Regions from separate parts of the Lysinibacillus sp. fls2-241-R2A-57 genome, predicted to be linked through region 1. Evidence: riboswitches for the same ligand, from Rfam matches in the RefSeq annotation. Region 1 holds a riboswitch; each other region holds the start of a gene.

Evidence for each region. A riboswitch is a leader RNA that binds a small molecule or an ion and turns the genes downstream of it on or off. The one in region 1 is predicted to bind S-adenosylmethionine.
Region 2: linked by a shared signal. The riboswitch ahead of QRN68_RS07465 (bifunctional homocysteine S-methyltransferase/methylenetetrahydrofolate reductase) and the one ahead of QRN68_RS19285 (hypothetical protein) in region 1 are both predicted to bind S-adenosylmethionine.
Region 3: linked by a shared signal. The riboswitch ahead of QRN68_RS20830 (methionine ABC transporter ATP-binding protein) and the one ahead of QRN68_RS19285 (hypothetical protein) in region 1 are both predicted to bind S-adenosylmethionine.
Region 4: linked by a shared signal. The riboswitch ahead of QRN68_RS13270 (O-acetylhomoserine aminocarboxypropyltransferase/cysteine synthase family protein) and the one ahead of QRN68_RS19285 (hypothetical protein) in region 1 are both predicted to bind S-adenosylmethionine.

The regions. Positions count from the first base shown of each region.
Region 1 covers NZ_JARVRU010000136.1:1,950-5,287, forward strand. Annotated here, with positions in the region: gene pckA (phosphoenolpyruvate carboxykinase (ATP)) at 1-935, opposite strand, end outside; SAM riboswitch class I at 1,536-1,653, shown strand; gene QRN68_RS19285 (hypothetical protein) at 1,720-1,944, shown strand; gene metK (methionine adenosyltransferase) at 1,978-3,174, shown strand; gene QRN68_RS19295 (gamma carbonic anhydrase) at 3,335-3,338, opposite strand, start outside.
Region 2 covers NZ_JARVRU010000036.1:35,403-38,740, forward strand. Annotated here, with positions in the region: gene QRN68_RS07465 (bifunctional homocysteine S-methyltransferase/methylenetetrahydrofolate reductase) at 1-1,196, opposite strand, end outside; SAM riboswitch class I at 1,283-1,382, opposite strand; gene QRN68_RS07470 (protoporphyrinogen oxidase) at 1,509-2,897, opposite strand; gene QRN68_RS07475 (globin-coupled sensor protein) at 3,081-3,338, opposite strand, start outside.
Region 3 covers NZ_JARVRU010000152.1:10,549-13,886, forward strand. Annotated here, with positions in the region: gene QRN68_RS20825 (methionine ABC transporter permease) at 1-247, opposite strand, end outside; gene QRN68_RS20830 (methionine ABC transporter ATP-binding protein) at 237-1,265, opposite strand; SAM riboswitch class I at 1,375-1,478, opposite strand; gene QRN68_RS20835 (thioredoxin family protein) at 1,541-1,843, opposite strand; gene QRN68_RS20840 (toprim domain-containing protein) at 1,858-2,199, opposite strand; gene gcvH (glycine cleavage system protein GcvH) at 2,380-2,760, opposite strand; gene QRN68_RS20850 (arsenate reductase family protein) at 2,861-3,217, opposite strand.
Region 4 covers NZ_JARVRU010000076.1:24,753-28,090, reverse strand. Annotated here, with positions in the region: gene QRN68_RS13275 (hypothetical protein) at 1-5, opposite strand, end outside; gene QRN68_RS13270 (O-acetylhomoserine aminocarboxypropyltransferase/cysteine synthase family protein) at 336-1,637, opposite strand; SAM riboswitch class I at 1,754-1,867, opposite strand; gene QRN68_RS13265 (glycerol-3-phosphate acyltransferase) at 2,243-2,875, shown strand; gene QRN68_RS13260 (DASS family sodium-coupled anion symporter) at 3,070-3,338, shown strand, end outside.

The DNA.
Region 1 (3,338 bases):
CCATTATCATAGTCACAAACTCGAGTTTCTGGATCAACAGCTACGTTTTCTAGAACAGAACCGAAGCGGATTGCGTTGTAGATTTCTGGTTCTTTTTCAGCTGAAAGATTAATTGTTTTTGCATAGCAACCGCCCTCAATGTTGAACACACCATTATCAGACCAACCGTGTTCATCGTCACCGATAAGCTTACGGTCAGGATCAGCTGATAAAGTAGTTTTACCAGTACCAGATAAACCGAAGAATAATGCAACATCACCAGCTTCACCAACGTTTGCTGAGCAGTGCATTGAAAGGATACCTTGTTGCGGTAATAAGTAGTTCATAATACCGAAAATAGATTTTTTGATTTCTCCAGCATATTCAGTACCACCGATTAGGATGATTTTCTTTTCAAGTGATACAATGATGAATGTTTCAGAAGCTGTGCCATCGATAGCAGGGTCTGCTTTAAAGTTAGGAGCTGAGATCACTGTGAAGTCAGCAACATGAGAAGCTAATTCTTCTTCAGTTGGACGGATGAATAATTGATGAGAGAAAAGATTGTGCCAAGCGTATTCATTGATTACTTGGATGCTTAATTGTGAATCTTTGTCAGCACCAGCAAAGCCCTTGAATACGAATAATTCGTCACGTTCTTTCAAATATTTTACTACTTTTACATATAAGTTATCGAACACTTCAGAAGAAATTGGTTGATTTACTTTTCCCCAGTCAATTTTATCTTTTGTGCTTTCTTCTTCTACTGTATATTTATCTTTAGGTGAACGACCAGTATATTTTCCAGTTTCTGCACGAACAGCACCATCTACTGTTAACATAGCTTCACCACGAGATGTAGCCTTTTCAGCTAATTGAGCTACTGAAAGTTGAACATTAATGTTACCGCCGTTTAATAATTCCTTCAGTTCGTTTGCAATTTCTACTGAATTCATCGATTAAATACCATCCTTTTTTATAGTATTCCCATGAGTCTAAGGGAGATTTTCTTAATTTCAAAAATAGTATAACACAATTGCTTAAATAATCTATACTAATTCAGAAATTATTTTTGAGATTTTATTACTTTTCAAGAAAACGACAAAAAGTTAATTTATTCGTTTTAAGAATGCTTTTTACCCTATTTATAATCAAGTGATTACACAATCACTTCCGTCATAGCTAAATTGCATTTGGAAGATTTTTGCCAACATGAGGTTCGCACAGGATGTGAAGTTCTAAGCTGGTTTTTATCAGACGGAGCTTGTCACCGACTGAAAAGGGGCTACAACTATATTCATCCACCACATGTAGAGATGGCAATATTCCATAGCTAACGATCCACTTTCGCTACAAAAACAACATTGTAGCTGACAATTTGCTTTCGCTACAGAAAACATTTGCTGAATGAAGATTAAAGGGTCACACATATGTTAACACATGATGTGAGGTGGAGAGTAGGGATTATTTTGGACGCATCACCAAAAGATGGAGAATACAACAAAAATATTTGACAACGTTCGACCTTTTACGTATTATGATATATTGAACGGATACTCTTATCCCGAGCTGGTGGAGGGTCAGGCCCTATGAAACCCGGCAACCTGCATGAACTATTTCACGACATGCGTTGGTGCCAACCTGATGCAAGGGAAACCCCTTGAACGATAAGAGTGAAAGGTTACGAAGTCATTATTTCCTTTCCTCATGTTAAGTAAGCGTGAGAAAAGGATTTTTTTATTGTTAAAAACGAATGTAAAGGTAAGTATGTGTAATTCTTTCCTTATTATAATGACGGATCTTTCAAAAATCCTCGTGTTACAATCAGCAAATGTTTTCTGTGCGAAAGCGAAGCGACAGCAACAAAATGTTTTCTGTGCGAAAGCGAAGCGACAGCAACAACGGCTTGAGAGTTCGATCCTTAGGGGCAGACTTGACATGGGTAATGAGTACCGTTATTCGTAAATAATATTGTAAGCGTAATAGGAGGAAAACCAAATGACAAACCGTCGACTGTTTACATCAGAGAGTGTAACAGAAGGACATCCAGACAAAATTTGTGACCAAATTTCGGATGCCATTTTAGATGCTATTTTAGCAGAAGATCCAAATGCACGTGTTGCATGTGAAACAACTGTAACAACAGGCTTAGTATTAGTAGCAGGAGAAATTACTACTTCTACATATGTAGATATTAAAGGTATCGTCCGTGATACTGTAGCAGAAATCGGTTACACTCGTGGAAAATATGGTTTTGATGCTGAAAACTTAGCAGTACTTGTTGCTATTGGCGAACAATCACCTGATATTGCTCAAGGTGTAGACCAAGCTTTAGAGGCGCGTGAAGGTTCTATGACAGACGCTGACATTGAAGCAATTGGCGCAGGTGACCAAGGCTTAATGTTCGGCTATGCATGTAACGAAACACCAGAGCTTATGCCATTACCAATCAGTTTAGCGCATAAATTGGCTCGTCGTTTAACGGAAGCACGTAAATCTGGCGAACTTGCATATTTACGTCCAGACGGAAAAACGCAAGTAACGGTTGAATATGATGAAAACAATGTACCAGTACGCGTAGATACGATTGTCATTTCAACACAGCACGATGAAGAAGCAACGCTTGAACAAATTCAAGCCGACTTAAAAGAATTCGTTATTACTCCAGTTGTTCCAAGTGAATTACTAGATGCCAATACTAAATATTTCATCAACCCAACTGGTCGTTTCGTAATAGGTGGTCCAAAAGGTGATGCTGGTCTAACAGGACGTAAAATCATCGTTGATACATACGGTGGCTATGCACGTCATGGTGGAGGTGCTTTCTCTGGTAAAGACGCAACTAAGGTAGACCGTTCAGCGGCATATGCAGCACGCTATGTGGCAAAAAATATCGTAGCAGCAGGCTTAGCAGAACGTGCTGAAGTACAACTTGCTTATGCAATTGGTGTTGCTCAACCAGTATCTATTGCTGTGGATACATTTGGGACAGGGAAAGTTAAGGAAAATGAAATTGTAGAATGGGTGCGCGAGCTATTCGATTTACGCCCAGCAGGGATTATTAAAATGCTTAACCTTCGTCGCCCTATTTATAAGCAAACTGCAGCATATGGTCACTTCGGTCGTACGGACTTAAATGTACCTTGGGAACAAACAGACAAAGCTGCCGCATTACAAGAAAAAGCAGGGCTATAAATTATTTAGCTAAAATAATGCAATAGCTATAAAATTATTTTACAGTAAGGGGCTTGGTGTTCTAATAGCCCCTTTTACTGTTTTTTTGAAAAAATTAGCTCCTAATGACAACTATGTATAGCTTGGTTGTCCAAGAAAACGTGGAGTTGCTTCAATTTAGCTAT
Region 2 (3,338 bases), on a different contig from region 1:
AAATGTGATTGAAGACCAATTAAATTACGATCTCGGCAAGTTATATGTGTCAACGGTCGTACCCCATGTGCTTCTTTCAGTAAGGCACCCATTGCAATATTACTAATCCTTGGTGATGCCAGTGAATTATCAGCCATCATGACTACATCTGCGCCAGCCTCATATAATTTTTCAGCGCCTTCAATAAAGCCTTCAATTTCTAAATGCCTTGGTGTATCTAACTCCACTATAACTGAGCGTTCACGTTTTGCTTTTACATGTAATGGCTCATAATTTGGTGGCTCTGCCTCACGTAAAACCTCAACTTTTTCTGGCTTCGCGTACTTTTCCTCTACTGGAGATAGCTCCTCTAAGTACTTTTTCACTGCAGCAATATGCTTTGGTGTCGTACCACAGCAGCCACCGATTAAACGCACCCCCTGATCACGAAGTGCTACAGCTGCTCGCCCAAAATAATCTGCCTCTGATTCATAAACGACACGGCCATCCTCTAAATCAAGTAGCGATGCATTCGGATACGCTGACATAAATGCTTTTTCAGGAAGCTCTACACCTTCAAATGCTTGAATAGTATGGTGTGGACCTAAGCGACAGTTAACACCTACGATATCAGCACCTAGCGCTTCAAGTTCATGTAAAGCGTTATTTAAACTCATTCCATTTTGCAAAACTCCTGGTTCATGCATAGAAACTTGAGCAATAATCGGTAATTTTGTTTTAGCTCGTAGCATTGTTAAAGTTGCTGCCAGCTCTTCAAAATCATAATATGTTTCAAGTAAAAGACCATCTGGATTTCCTGCAAGTAGAACCGTTGCTTGCTCTTCAACCGTTGCTAAAATTTCCTCTAATGTTGCATCACTCTTTCGAATACCACGGATTCCTCCAATAGTACCCAAAACAAATTGTCCACCATCTGCTGCCGCTCGTTTAGCAATCGTAATAGCGGCTTCATTAAACTGCTGCACTCGTGATTCTAATCCATAGCGGGCTAATTTTATGGCATTAGCTCCGTATGTGTTCGTTTGAATAATATCGGCTCCAGCTGCTATATATTCTCTATGAATCTTTTCAATTAATTCCGGTCTCTGAACATTCATTTCCTCATGGCAGTACTCCAAGCCATAGCCATATAAAAGCGTACCAATTGCACCATCTGCTGTAAGAACATTCGTTTTTAACTTTTCAAGCAATCCCATAAAACTAGCCTCTCTTCCCTTATCTCTAAAATAAAAAAGCCTTCTTTCAAAAAAAGAAGGCTTTTACGTTTCGTAATTGTTTTTCCTTCTCATCTTCGACACATAGGTCTTCTGGATTTAGCACCTGACAAAAAGTTGGTTGCTGAAGCTTCATAGGGCCAGTCCCTCAGCTTCTCTTGATAAGAATGTATTATGAATTTTTTAAATAATTAAAAGAATCATATCGTTTACGAACGATTGAGTCAAGACTATTTCACTGAACAAAAGATATTTTCTACTAAAAAAACATTATATTTTGATTTTATTAAGCAATTACAATAGTTTTTCAGCAAGTTCCTCGCCAATTTTTTTCCCGTTTTGAATACAAGCACCTATGCCTACTCCAAAATAAGAACATCCCGCTATTGATAGATTTGGATAGTTGTTCTCAAGCTCTCGCACTAGACCTTGCAACGCTTCACGATGTGCCAAATCATACTTCGGCATTTGGTCAATCCATTTTGTTACATCGACAACAGTTGGTTTTTCCTCAATGCCTAAGCTTTTTCTTACATCCTCTAGAGCAACAGCTGCTAACTCTTCATCTGTCATCATACGCAATCTCTCATACGCAGGGTTAATGCTTTTATAAAAAAGTCGCACAAGTAATTTTCCTTCTGCAGAAGTGTGTTTCCACTTGCGACTTGTCCACGTTGCTGCATTACATATAACATCAGAATTATGCGAAACAATATAACCTGTTCCATCTGCTGGTAATCTATGGTCAGGTACATCAAATCCTAAGTAAATCGTAATGGCTGATGCAGTATTGAATTGTTCAAAATAGCCGTTCAATGATTCATCTTGCAACAAGTTTTGTACTGAGTCATTAGGAAGTGCCAAAACAATATGATCTGCTTCAATCAATTTATCGTTTGCTAATGTAACCGAGTATTGATTCTCCTGCTTTTTAACACTTGTCGTAGCAATTCCTTTAATAATTTCTACATCCGTTAATGTTTCTTCAAGTCGATCAATTAATGACGATAAACCATTTTTAAATGAAATAAATTTTTTATTTGCGGCTTTCGCAAACTGCTCTCTGTTTGCATCGAAACCTTTAATAATACTACCGTATTCATTTTTATAATCGATTAAATACGGTAAAGTGGAAGCAATAGAAAGTTGATTTAAATCTCCCGAATATACACCTGCAAGTACTGGTGCTATTTGGTTTTGAACAAGCTCCTCACCTAAATAATATGTTAAAAATTCCCCAATAGAGCTTTCCTTTGTAAATCTTTCATTTGGCATTGTTAAATCATTTAATGCTACCTTTTTCCCCTCTTCTGATACAAGCGTGCTTTCCTCAAGAGATTGTAAGCTCATTGGAATACCGAACGTTGAGTCAGCTGGGATGGCATGAAGCTCATTGTTTGTGTAAATATATGAAATACCTGTTTCGTTGTACACAAGATTTTGTTCAAAATGAAGTTCCTCTACTAACTCCATGACACCTTTATGACGCGCTACAATAGAATCTGCTCCTGTTTCCATAATGAAGCCTTGTTCATATGCAGAGTGAAGTTTGCCACCAAGGTATGTATTTTTTTCAACAAGTACAAGCTTAACATCTACGTTTTTCTCCCGAACCTGACGTTGCAAATAATGCATTGTACACAATCCTGTAATTCCGCCACCTAATACAACAACTGTTTTCATATTAAACCGCCCCTATTTTTAGTTCTTTATTTAGTATAAACTTTTTTTCTTAAAAATTATGCTAAACCCTTTACAAATTTAGCAAAAATGGAGCTACCCAGCGTACTGGATAGCCCCATTCTTTTTCTATTAACCTTAGCCCTAAAGTGTGCGGTGCCGTTATGTTCTTTGGCATTTTCTTAATTAATTTAAATTCTGTGTAATATTCGCTAATTTTTCAGCAGAACTTGTTACCTCACCAAAGGCAATCCCTAATTCATTGAGAATTTCCGCTATCGCTAGAACCTCTTTTTCCATACAATCATTTTGTTCTTTAGCTTCTGTCATAGAATCTAATATTTTGGTGAATTGTCCTTCTGTTTGTGCCATATTTTCTTCACCAGATCCGACTTCTTCCTGAATATTACTAAGCGAATGAACAAGTTTATCTGTCCGCTCATT
Region 3 (3,338 bases), on a different contig from region 1:
ATGGGATTAATAAAATGATTAATACGATAAATGGGATCGAACGGAAAATGTTAACAATCGAACTTGTTAAAAAGTTAACAATTTTATTCGCCCATAGTTGGTTTGGACTTGATAAAAATAATAAGATCCCAATCGCTAATCCAAGAATAAATGTGATCACTGTAGAGATCGTTGTCATGTACAATGTTTGATACGTAGCTTCCCACATTTTTTCCCAGTCGACATTCGGAAAGAGACTAGTTAGCATTTGCAATCACCTCCGTTTGTACTTCGACTGTATTTAAGTAGTTAAGTGCATCCGCAATATTCGCCTTCGAGCCGTCTATTTGCACAATAAGTGTGCCGTACGCACCATTTTTCGTTTGCGAAATATTACCATGTACAATGCTTACTTCCACATCAAACTGTTTCACAAGATGTGAAATTACAGGTTGCTCTGTTTTTTCACCTACAAAAACTAGTTTGACAAGTTGTCCAGTAGGGTAATTTGCTTTAATTTGTGCCACTGTTTCCTGTGTTTCTTTCGTATCTGTAATTTGAGAAACGAATTTTTTCGTAATGACCGCTTGTGGAGCTTGGAATACTTGTAATACTTCACCACGTTCTACAATTTCTCCAGCTTCCATAACCGCTACACGATGACAAATTTTGCGAATAACGTGCATTTCATGTGTAATTAATACGATCGTTAGACCTAATCGTTCATTAATATCGACTAGAAGATCAAGGATAGCATCTGTTGTCTCCGGATCGAGTGCAGATGTTGCCTCATCACATAACAATACCTCTGGATTATTAGCAAGGGCGCGAGCGATACCTACACGTTGCTTTTGTCCCCCTGATAGCTGTGATGGATACGCCTTAGCGCGCCCCCCTAAGCCAACAAGTGTGATCAATTCATTCACTCGCGCTTCACGTTGTGCCTTTGGAACACCTGCGATTTCTAGTGGGAAAGCGATATTTTCCTCAACAGTTCTAGACCAAAGTAAATTAAAATGCTGGAAAATCATACTGACCTTTTGTCTAGCATCTCTGAGCTTTTGCCCCTTTATAGATGAAAATTCTTGATTGTTAACCGTCACCGTACCAGATGTAGGTTTTTCTAAACCGTTTAATAAGCGAATCATCGTACTTTTACCAGCGCCACTATAGCCGATAATGCCAAAAATTTCACCTTTGTTAATAGAAAGGTTGACGTCTTTGACTGCTGTTAATTCGCCATTCGCAGTTTTGTATTTCTTCGTAATATTTTGCAGCTGGATCATAGCGAATTCTCCTTTTCTCATATCCGTGTCACCCGCTGAAGGAAGTAAAAAAACCCCTTCACTTTATAGACAAGTAGAAGGGGTCACGTAACTTATACGCTAAACCGTTCTCTCATCTGTCAAAGATAAATCTTTGGGTGATTTGGCACCTTTTCACTTTGTGATGGTTGCCGGGCTTCATAGGGCACTTCCCTCCGCCACTCTTTATAAGAGTTCGATATATTTATATTTTTTAATATATTCGTACTTTACCACGCGAGTAAAGCTCCGTCAATTTATTTTTTTAATAATTCGTATAAAAATGGTACGGATTGAAAGGCATAAACCTTTTCTATCACTTTTTTGCCATCACAAACGAGTAAACATGGTACACTTTCGATTTTATTATCAAAAGCTATGTGCTCTATAAAATTAATATTCGCTTTACCAACCTGTAAATGTGGTAGTAATTGCTCGACAATCGTCATCATTTTCGAGGCAACTGCACACGTTCCACACATAGGTGTATATAAATAAAAGGCAGCCTTTTCACCGGACTGTACAGCCGTGTCCCACTGCTCTTTTGACCATTCTTCCATCTTTTCACGCAACCTTACAAAATATATTTATTATGGATTGAGAAGTGTGCACGAAGCAATATCATCGCTAACACCTTTCTCGGAGTTGTCTCAACTTCCTTATATGTCGGCATCGTACGTAAATGCTCAGCCTCTGGATAATGTCTGTCCATTAATGCCCGTAGCTTATCACCCGATGTATCTGCATCAAAGAATGTATAAAGCTCACAGCCCTCATATGGATCCAGTAACTCTTCTAATTGATGAACTCCAATTGTACCATTCGTACAAAGGATTATAACATCTTCACTTAAAATAGGTTTAATTTGAAGTTTATCCGAACGCCCTTCGACAATTAAGCATTTTCCCTCGAACATCACGCCACCCCCATTAGACATATCCCTTATGCTCATTATATCCATAACACTCTGTCGATGATCATATAAGACACCCATTGATAAGGGACTTCAACTGCATTCTTCTCCCCAACGTGGTGGAAGGAATGAAGATAATAAAAAACGCCGGTGATTTCCGACGTTTTTTTATTAGGGCTTGTCTTATTCAGCAATCATTTCTTCGTATTGCTCAGCTGTCATAAGTTTTTCAACTTCTGATGCATCAGCAGGCTCTACAACGATCATCCATGCTTTTTCATATGGTGATTCATTAACGAATTCTGGGCTATCTTCTAAATCTGCATTTACTTCAACTACTGTACCTGAGATTGGTGCGTATAATTCAGAAACTGTTTTTACAGATTCTACACTACCGAATGGATCATCTGTTTTGATTTCGTCGCCAACTTGTGGAAGCTCAACGAAAACGATATCTCCAAGTTCAGATTGTGCGAAGTGAGAAATACCGATACGTACTTTACCATCTTCTAATTTTACCCATTCATGCTCTTCAGAGTAACGTAAGTCTTTTGGTGTGCTCATGCAAAAACCCCTCCATAAATATGTAATATATTCATCTTCAGTGTGCCATACTTCTACCATAAAAACAAGAATCAATTATACTGAAAGAAGTTAAAAGCGGTTATTTCCAAGCTTGCTCAAAATCTGATTCTTTAAACCCTAAAGTAACTTTTTTTCCATCTGTTACGACCGGTCGTTTAATCAACATACCATCTGAAGCAAGCAGTTCAAGCTGCTCCTCCTCAGGCATTTCAGCTAGCTTATCCTTCAAACCAAGCTCACGATATTTCATACCAGAAGTATTGAAAAATTTCTTTAATGGCAACCCACTCGCTTGCCATAAGCTTGTTAATTCGTCCTTTGTAGGCGGTTGTTCGACAATGTGTACCTCTTCATATGAAATCTCATTTTCATCTAGCCATTTTTGAGCTTTTTTACAAGTAGTACATTTCGGATAATGAATAAATTGAATCGTCATTTAAAGGCTCCTCTACTATCGTTTTCAGGGCGCTAAATTTTCAGCGTCTCCCTCATTTGTCTGTAGTATACCATCATAACCGTTACGAACCAAAATGAAACAATTAATAGCTCATCACTTC
Region 4 (3,338 bases), on a different contig from region 1:
CCCATTGAAAACACTCCTTTATCATCAGTTTTTAGTTAAGAGTAGTTGCGGGCTGAGCAACTACCCCTCTTCACATATTCAAAAGTGGGGGAGCACTTTGAAAACAAATTGGTTCTAGGTTGGTAGCCTTTAGAACGTTTAACTTATTTCCTAGTATAATACAAGGATTTAAATAAATCAATAATACTTATAAAATTACTAGGTATTATTCGTGAATATTTTCAAATATCTTACCGAATGAGGCAAGCGGTTGATGCCGCAACGTTTTACGTATTACCAAATGAGGCCTATCGAATGAGAAAATACGTAAACGCTACAACATTAGCCAATTTTCATTAAGCTTCTATTGTTTGTTGAGAAGCTGTTACTTGTTCAATAGCTTGTTCTAAATCTGCAATAATGTCCTCTACTGCCTCTAAACCGATTGATAAGCGAATGAGCGACTCGGTTACGCCAGTTTGGATTAACTCTTCAGCTGATAGTTGCTGATGCGTAGTAGATGCCGGATGAATAATTAATGATTTGGCATCCCCTACATTTGCTACGTGCGAGAATAATTTCACACTATCAATTAGTTTACGCCCTGCTTCACGTCCACCTTTAATACCGAATGTAAGCACTGAACCGAAGCCATTTCTCAAATATTTTTTTGCTAAATCATGAGTAGGAAAATCTTCTAAGCCATTGTAATTTACATATTCCACAGATGGGTGGTTTCGTAAATATTCAGCTACTGCCAATGCATTTTCATTGTGTTTTGGAATACGCAAATGAAGCGTTTCTAAACCTTGTAATAAATTAAATGCTGCATCTGCACTCAACGTTGGTCCAAAGTCGCGTAGTAATTGTACACGCAGTTTTGTGGCAAATGCAGCCTCTGCTGTGTCAATACCATAACGCAAACCGTGATAAGAAGCATCTGGCTCAGTAAAGCCTGGGAAACGTCCACGAGTCCAATCAAACTTTCCTGCATCTACTACAACGCCGCCTAAAGTTGTACCATGTCCGCCAATCCATTTTGTTGCGGAATGAACGACGATATCTGCACCGTAGTCAATTGGTGTAGAGCCATATGGTGAAGCAAATGTGCTATCAATAATTAATGGTAAGCCGTTTTCATGTGCTATATTCGCTACTGCTTCGATGTCTAGCACTTTTAAACTTGGGTTACCGTAAATTTCAGCGAACACCGCTTTTGTTTTATCAGTAATAGCTGCTCGGAAATTTTCTGGATTTGTTTCATCTACAAAATTCGTTTTAATACCGTAGTTTGGTAGTGTATTGGCAAATAAGTTATAAGTACCTCCATATAAAGAGCTAGCTGCGACAATTTCATCCCCTGCCCCTGCAAGATTTAAAATTGAAAATGCAATAGCTGCTGCACCAGATGAAAGTGCTACCACTGCTGTACCGCCTTCTAATAAAGCGACGCGTTTTTCAAAAACATCTACAGTTGGGTTTGTAATTCGTGTGTAAATATTGCCAGCTTCCTCTAAGGCAAAAAGACGTTGCGCATGAGCAGTGTCTTTAAAAACGAATGCCGTTGAGCGATATACGGGCACTGTACGAGATCCTGTTACCGGGTCTGGCTCCTGGCCACCGTGTAACAGCAATGTTTCTGGTTTAAAATTTGTCATTATATACCTCCAAATGGTTATTTTTTTACGATGGTACCGGAGATGAGGAGGATTTTTTCAGTAGAAAACAAAAACCCTCTTCAGTAAGAAGAGGGTTGCGGTTGCAAGTTTTCCTCCCCTTATCTGCCAGATCCAAGTAAGAATCTGTAGGAATTAGCACCTTAGCAAGTTTGTCACTTACTGGTTGCCGGGCATCATAGGGCCTATCCCTCCGCCGCTCTTGATAAGAGTATGTGATTCAATTTCCATCGTTGTTACAAAGTATAAACACAGACTTTTTTTCTGTCAACACTAAAATTTTATTTTTTCCGAAACTTCTGTCTGTTTATATACGTATTACGAACGCATACACTATTTTAGTATTTATTGGTTTATCACCAAAAGTTTGGGATGAAATTTGTTAAAACGTATGCCATTTATCTTCATTCAGTAGAAGACCCCCACCTCTGAAAGCGGAATGAATTGTACGGGCACAATTCAAAAATCCGGACGCATTGTTTATCTGTGCGAAAGCGTAGCGACAGCGACAGCAATGCGCCCAGCCGGAACGGAAATCAATCCCACGTTATGGTGATGAGCCTATTTATTTCGAAAGGAGGACTTTTATGGTAAAAGCCGTTATCATTTTTCTACTTGTTGGTTATTTAATTGGCTGTATCCACGGCTCTAAAGTAGCGCAGTTTTTATCCGGGGTAGATTTAAAAAAGACTGGGCATGGCAATGCAGGTGCTTCCAATGCAACTCTTTCTCTTGGATGGAAATACGGCGTATTAGTTGCACTTATCGATATCGGTAAAGGTGTAGCAGCTATTATAGGCGCCCATTTCTATCTAGCAGATGCAACACACTTAACAGAAGTACAAGTTTGGTTCTTAAGCTATGTCATAGCTGCTGGTGTCATCCTAGGTCATAATTTTCCATTTCACATGGGCTTCAATGGCGGTAAAGGAACTGCATCAATCATAGGAATATTACTTGCAGTTGATTGGAAAATTGGTTTATTTGCACTTATTTTATTTGTTATTTTTTCTTTCGTGACGAACTATTTAATTGTCGGTGTACTTGAATTTTATCTTGTTTTTTGTACAGCAACATATTTATGGATTCCTGGAGTAGGCCCAACGATTATAGCTCTACTACTTTTTAGCATAGCAATCATTTTGCATATCGAAAATATCAAACGCTTAATTCAGGGAACTGAGCCAAAAGTGACTTCTGCATTTAAGAAAAAGAAATAATATTACTTTAGGGTTTTTGTCCTTTCTATGACCACATATTTTCTCGCAATCGCCTATTATTGCTATAACTAGAGAGTATTTCATATAAGATTTTTATTTACAATAAATATACAAATTACTTTCTTAAAAAAGCATATTACTAGCCGATGTTATGGAAAATAATAGTTATTGATAGAAGAAAGGATGAAAAAAGTATGTCTACTTCTGAACAAGCAAAACCGAAACGTAATTTGAAACCGCTCTGGATTGGATTAGCCTTTGCTTCACTGATTATCATTACTTTTTTACCTAACAACGGCGATTTACCTATAGCTGGACAACGAGCCTTGGCCATCTTAGCTTTCGCAGTCATCCTTTGGGTTACAGAAGCAGTATCCTATCCCGTTAGCTCTACCATGATTATTGCACTCGTTACAATTTTATTAGGTCTAGCTCCGTCAATGGAAGATCCAACGACACAACT